DNA from 3 places in the Bradyrhizobium sp. NBAIM03 genome. Region 2 is predicted to be linked to each of the others. Evidence: predicted binding sites of a transcription regulator. Region 2 holds the regulator's gene; each other region holds the start of a gene.
The links. Region 2 encodes HrcA, which represses chaperone genes, less so after heat shock. Its sites were predicted from a motif close to GTTAGCACTCNCNNNNNGNGAGTGCTAAC; they were not measured.
Positions count from the first base shown of each region.

Region 1 (2,263 bases), on a different contig from region 2:
GGGGCTGAGATAGCCGCGGTCGAACTTCATGCCCTCGACGATATCAACCTCGGTCTCGAGCGACTTGTTCTCCTCGACGGTGATGACGCCCTCGTTGCCGACCTTCTGCATCGCCTGGGCGATCATCTTGCCGATGGCGGCATCGCCGTTGGCCGAGATGGTGCCGACCTGGGCGACCTCGGAGGAGGCGGCGACCGGCTTGGCGCGCTTCTCGATGTCCTTGATGACGGCGGCAACCGCGGTGTCGATGCCGCGCTTGAGATCCATCGGGTTCATGCCGGCGGCGACCGCCTTGGCGCCTTCGCGCACGATGGCCTGGGCCAGCACGGTCGCGGTGGTGGTGCCGTCGCCGGCGAGGTCGTTGGTCTTGGAGGCGACCTCACGCACCATCTGGGCGCCCATGTTCTCGAACTTGTCCTCGAGCTCGATCTCCTTGGCGACCGTGACGCCGTCCTTGGTGATGCGGGGGGCGCCGAAGCTCTTCTCGATGACAACGTTGCGGCCCTTCGGGCCGAGCGTCACCTTGACGGCGTTGGCGAGAACGTCGACGCCGCGCAGCATGCGATCGCGCGCGTCTCCGGAAAACTTGACGTCTTTGGCAGCCATGGTCTGCAATCCCTCGTGTTATGTGATGTGTGTTGTCTTGTGCCGTGCGGCGGAACGATGGATGCCCGGATCGCCTGGATCCGGGCATGACATTCAGCGGCTGTTCAGGCGGACGGCCTTAGGCCAGCACGCCCATGATGTCCGACTCCTTCATGATCAGGAGCTCTTCGTTGTCGATCTTGACCTCGGTGCCCGACCACTTGCCGAACAGCACGCGGTCGCCGACCTTGAGGTCGATCGGGATCAGCTTGCCGGTCTCGTCGCGGCCGCCGGGGCCGACGGCGACGACCTCGCCCTGGGACGGCTTTTCCTTGGCCGTGTCCGGAATGATGATGCCGCCCTTGGTCTTTTCCTCGGCGTCGATACGTTTGACCACGACACGGTCATGCAGCGGACGAAATTTGGATTTAGCCATGACGTTTCCCTTTGGAGGCTCGCTTCGGAAGTAGTGGGGTCGGTGGGGCGGCGCTTCCGTCCGCCCTCGCGTCGAGGATCGAACGGCGCGCTTAGCAATCGGGCTTTCCGAGTGCTAATAGTGGGTCCGGAAATATGGCTTGGCCGCGATCCTGTCAAGCAAAGGTGGTTAAGCGATTGTTGAGGCGGATATAGGATGGTGGCATTGGAAACTCGCTCGGGGCGTCGCCGTAAAGAACGACGTCATTGCTCCGGCAGCGGTTTTGCGCTTGGCTGCGGGAGGGGTGCGGCCATGGTTTTGTTCGGGGGAATGCCATGATCAGTTCGGCTCACGCGCGCACGGTTGCCAATCTGGCGGCCGCCTCTTGTCTGGCGCTGCTGCTGGGCGCCTGCGGCGGCGGCTTCAACCTGCCGTCCCTCACGTCGTCCCCGCCGCCGCCCGAAGCCGAACCTGGCGTCGCGCCGGAAATGCCCGCCAGCATCCGCGCCGACGAGATCGTCGGCCGCTGGGGCCTCGCCTCGTTCCAGAACCCGGCCGATCGCGCCCGCACCGAGAAGATGGCGCGTGAGCAATGCAGGAACCCCTACGTGATCACCGCCGGTTCCTCCGGTGGCGTGATCATGCATCTCGCCGACCAGGCGACGCCGCAGGAGCTGCGGCTGAAGGGCTCGCCGAGCGGCAAGAACTACATCGGGCCGGCCGGCCCGACCCCCGGCGACCAGGACCGCGAAATCGTCTCCTTCGACGGTCGCGTCATGATCACCCGCTTCATCGACAAGGACGCTGGCACCCGCTACGGCAACATGGTCTACGTCCGCTGCGCGCCGAGGGCGTGACGGTCTCTTACCCTCTCCCCTTGTGGGAGAGGTGGCTCGCCGCGTAGCGGCGAGACGGGTGAGGGGTCTATCTCCTCACGAACGGTCTTGCGAGTGGAGAGAACCCCTCATCCGGCGCTTCGCGCCACCTTCTCCCACAAGGGGAGAAGGGAAGAAGAGTTCACGATCTGCACCGGCCAAAACAAAAAAACGCCGGCCCAAGGCCGGCGTTTTTGTTATTCCGATGTCGTCGCCGCTCAGTCGAACAGCGCGTCGATGTCGTCCTGCGAGGCGTGGCCGACGTCGCCGGCGAGCTTGGGGCCGTTGAGGAGCTTCTCGTCCTCGCTGCGGTTGTCGACCTGCGCGGGCACATGGGACTTGATCGCGTCGACGCCGCCCCAGATCTCCATCATCGCGTTGATGTGCT
Region 1 covers NZ_JADYVS010000029.1:87,548-89,810, reverse strand. The annotation lists gene groL (chaperonin GroEL) at 1-606, opposite strand, end outside; gene I6F21_RS31525 (co-chaperone GroES) at 725-1,021, opposite strand; gene I6F21_RS31520 (hypothetical protein) at 1,336-1,857, shown strand; gene I6F21_RS31515 (protein phosphatase CheZ) at 2,094-2,263, opposite strand, start outside.
Region 1: the regulator HrcA is predicted to act here: its motif matches at 1,112-1,140, upstream of I6F21_RS31525 (co-chaperone GroES).

Region 2 (2,263 bases):
TCGCCGGTCATGACGAAATTGGCGTCGGTCTCGGCTTCCGAATCCTCGGTATAGTCGAGATCGAGCACCGGCGTGCCGTTGTAGATGCCGCAGGAGATCGCGGCGACGTTGTCGCGCATCACGTTGGCCTTCACCATGTTGCGCGCCTTCATCCAGTTGAGGCAATCGGCAAGCGCGACCCAGGCGCCGGTGATCGAGGCCGTGCGCGTGCCGCCGTCGGCCTGGAGCACGTCGCAATCGACCGTGATCTGGCGCTCGCCGAGAGCTTCGAGATCGACGATGGTGCGAAGCGAGCGGCCGATCAGGCGTTGGATCTCGACCGTGCGGCCGCTCTGCTTGCCGGCGGAGGCCTCGCGGCGGGTGCGTTCGGAGGTCGCGCGCGGCAGCATGCCGTATTCGGCGGTGACCCAGCCGCGGCCCTGCCCCTTCAGCCAGGGCGGCAGGCGGTCCTCAAGCGTGGCGGTGACCAGCACATGGGTGTCGCCGAATTTAACGAGGCACGAGCCTTCCGCATATTTGACCACGCCGCGCTCCAGCGTCACGGGGCGCAATTCGTCGGGCGCACGGCGGCTTGGCCGCATGGGAAATCTCCAAAACTCACGGGAATAGGCTGTTCGCGGTGCTTGTAGGTGGGGCGGGGGTGGGCGGCAAGGGCTTATTCACCCCCTGACCGTCGGCCTGCAAACGCCACGCTTGTCAGACGCGTCCCGGATGGACAAATTATAAGGATCTGAGAGGAGTTACCGTCTGTGGCCCATCACGATCCGATCCATCTGATCGCGCCGCGCGCAGGCCTTGCCCAGCTCAACGAGCGTTCCCGCGACATCTTTCGTCAAATTGTCGAAAGCTATCTCGCGACCGGTGAGCCGGTCGGCTCGCGCAACATTTCCCGCCTGATTGCGATGCCGCTGTCGCCGGCATCTGTGCGCAACGTCATGGCCGATCTGGAACAGCTCGGCCTGATCTATGCCCCGCACACCTCCGCCGGCCGGCTGCCGACGGAACTGGGCCTGCGCTTCTTCGTCGATGCCCTGATGCAGGTCGGCGACCTCAACGAGGCCGAGCGGCAGGCGATCCAGAGCCAGCTCTCGTCCGTCGGCGAGGCGCAATCGGTCGAGGCGGCGCTGGACCAGGCCTTGATGCGGCTCTCCGGCCTGACCCGGGCCGCCGCCGTCGTGCTGACGCCGAAATCCAATGCGCGGCTGAAGCACATCGAATTCGTCCGCCTGGAACCGGAAAAAGCGCTGGTGATCCTGGTCGGCGAAGACGGCCAGGTTGAAAACCGCGTGTTGACGCTGCCGCCCGGAGTTCCCTCTTCGGCGCTGACAGAGGCCGGCAATTTCCTCAATGCGCGGATCCGCGGCCGCACCTTGGCCGAAGCGCGGCTCGAGCTCGAGACCGCACTCGGCGAGGCCCGTGCCGAGCTCGATCAGCTGACACAGAAAGTGATCTCGGCCGGCATCGCCAGCTGGTCCGGCGGCGAGAGCGAGGACCGTCAGCTCATCGTCCGCGGCCACGCCAATCTGCTCGAAGATCTGCACGCGCTGGAGGATCTGGAGCGGGTTCGCCTGTTGTTCGACGACCTCGAGACCAAGCGCGGCGTGATCGATCTGCTCGGCCGGGCCGAGACCGCCGAAGGCGTGCGCATCTTCATCGGCAGTGAGAACAAGCTGTTTTCGCTGTCGGGGTCGTCCACCATCATCTCGCCCTATCGGGATGCCGCCGGCCACATCGTCGGCGTTCTCGGCGTGATCGGCCCGACGAGGCTGAATTACGCCCGCGTGATCCCGACCGTGGACTACGCCGCCCGCATCGTCAGCCGCCTGTTGGGGGGCTGACCGGCCTTTCTGCCGATCACGGGCGCTTGATTTTCGCGGGTTTAAGCACGATATCCGGGCCAACATCCCTGAAACGAGTTCGAGATCAGAGCCGATGACCGAGCAAGACCGGCAACCCCAAGACACGACTGCAGCGACCGGCGAGCCCGTGGTGTCGAAACCCTACATCATGCCCGACGATCCCGAGCCGGGTTCGGTCGAAACTCTGCAAAAGGAAGCGGCTGAAGCGCGCGACCGCATGCTGCGGACGCTGGCCGAGATGGAGAATTTGCGCAAGCGCACCGCAAAGGAAGTCGCCGACGCCCGCCTCTACGGCATCACCGGCTTCGCGCGCGACGTGCTCGACATCGCCGACAATCTTCAGCGCGCACTCGATGCCGTTCCGGCGGAGGCGCGTGCTGCGGCTGATCCCGGCCTGGTGTCGT
Region 2 covers NZ_JADYVS010000018.1:2,479-4,741, reverse strand. The annotation lists gene rph (ribonuclease PH) at 1-581, opposite strand, end outside; gene hrcA (heat-inducible transcriptional repressor HrcA) at 750-1,838, shown strand; gene grpE (nucleotide exchange factor GrpE) at 1,933-2,263, shown strand, end outside.

Region 3 (2,263 bases), on a different contig from region 2:
GAGCTCGACAAATTGCGCCGCGAACTGCCCGCAACGATCAACGCCACGGCCGCGGCCAACCCCATCTCATATGCACGAGCGGTGGACGCGGCCTATCGCGCGATGTGGACGCGTTATTGCAGCGGCGGCGTCTGATTGCGTGATCTCGTAGGGTGGATTAGCCGAAGGCGTAATCCACCGTTTCTGTTTCGGCACGCGGAGAGAAGCGAGGTGGATTACGCCAGCGGCAGCGCGTCGCGCCGCCGCAGGCTAATCCACCCTACGCGGCCTCAATGCAGGCGGAACACGCCGTCAACGGCGCGGAGCTCGGCCGGCTTGATCAGCTTGGAATGCGCCACCGTCACCGAATGGAGGGGACCGTCGAGCTTCTCCTGCCAGAACGCCAGGAAATCGGTCAGCGCGGGGAATTTCGGAAACATGTCGTAGTTCTGCCAGACATAGGTCTGGAGCAGCGAGGGATGATCCGGCATCCGATAGAGAATTTGTGCCGTCGTCAGCCCGTAGCCCAGCATCTGTTTCCGGAATTCCTCGGAAACGCCCCCAACGCGCAGTCCCATGCCAAACCTCCTTTGCAGGAGCGCATTCGGCGAGTGGCTTGGTCCGTGCCCCGGGGAGCCACCCGGAAACGATGCGCTCACATGAGAGAAATGTGACGCAAACTGACAACTCATCTCAAGCCCAAAAGTTTAACAAGCTGTTGAAATTCAATGCTTTAGCAGCAGAGACGACTCCGTGCTAATACGGTCACGGCTGCCCGGTTAACGATGGCGAGGGGTTTCTGGCAGTCCGCGCTTTCGGCTGCTATTTTTTCTGCTACAAACCCTTGCTCCCGCAAAATTCCTGTCCTATTTCAGGCGCGCTCGTGCTAGCACTCACGGGCAACGATTGCTAACACTCAAAACCTCAACCCGAGCAATTGCTTAGGAGGACTGCATGAAATTCCGTCCGCTTCACGACCGCGTCGTGGTCAAGCGCATCGACGCCGAAGAGAAGACCGCTGGCGGCATCATCATTCCCGACACTGCCAAGGAAAAGCCCTCCCAGGGCGAAGTCGTCGCCGTTGGCCCCGGTGGCCGCGACGAAGCTGGCAAGCTGATCCCGATCGACCTGAAGGTCGGCGACCGCGTGCTTTTCGGCAAGTGGTCCGGCACCGAGGTCAAGATCGACGGCCAGGACCTGCTGATCATGAAGGAGAGCGACGTGATGGGCGTTCTCGAAGTCAGCGAGTCCAAGAAGAAGGCGGCTTAAGAGCCCCTCTCCTCCCCTCCAGTCAAACCCTCAAGGAAAAATCCAGATGGCAGCCAAAGAAGTCAAATTCTCGGTTGAAGCGCGCGACAAGATGCTGCGCGGCGTCGACGTTCTCGCCAATGCGGTGAAGGTCACGCTCGGTCCGAAGGGCCGCAACGTTGTGCTCGACAAGTCGTTCGGCGCTCCCCGCATCACCAAGGACGGCGTCACCGTCGCCAAGGAGATCGAGCTCGACGACAAGTTCGAGAACATGGGCGCGCAGATGGTGCGCGAAGTCGCCTCCAAGTCCGCTGACGCGGCCGGCGACGGCACCACCACCGCCACCGTGCTCGCCCAGGCGATCGTGAAGGAAGGCGCCAAGTCGGTCGCCGCCGGCATGAACCCGATGGACCTCAAGCGCGGCATCGACCTCGCGGTCGAAGCCGTCGTGGCCGACCTCGAGAAGAACTCGAAGAAGGTCACCTCGAACGACGAGATCGCCCAGGTCGGCACCATCTCGGCCAACGGCGATGCCGAAATCGGCAAGTTCCTCGCCGACGCCATGAAGAAGGTCGGCAACGAGGGCGTCATCACCGTCGAGGAAGCCAAGTCGCTCGAGACCGAGCTCGACGTGGTCGAGGGCATGCAGTTCGACCGCGGCTACATCTCGCCCTACTTCGTCACCAACGCCGACAAGATGCGCGTTGAGATGGACGATGCCTACATCCTCATCAACGAGAAGAAGCTCTCCTCGCTGAACGAGCTGCTGCCGCTGCTCGAGGCCGTGGTGCAGACCGGCAAGCCGCTGGTCATCGTCGCCGAGGACGTCGAAGGCGAAGCGCTTGCGACCCTCGTCGTGAACCGCCTGCGCGGCGGCCTGAAGGTCGCGGCCGTCAAGGCTCCGGGCTTCGGCGATCGCCGCAAGGCCATGCTGCAGGACATCGCGATCCTGACCGGCGGCCAGGCGATCTCGGAAGATCTCGGCATCAAGCTCGAGAACGTCACGCTCAACATGCTCGGTCGCGCCAAGAAGGTG
Region 3 covers NZ_JADYVS010000009.1:192,012-194,274, reverse strand. The annotation lists gene I6F21_RS16405 (tetratricopeptide repeat protein) at 1-135, shown strand, start outside; gene I6F21_RS16400 (usg protein) at 270-557, opposite strand; gene I6F21_RS16395 (co-chaperone GroES) at 934-1,248, shown strand; gene groL (chaperonin GroEL) at 1,295-2,263, shown strand, end outside.
Region 3: the regulator HrcA is predicted to act here: its motif matches at 865-893, upstream of I6F21_RS16395 (co-chaperone GroES).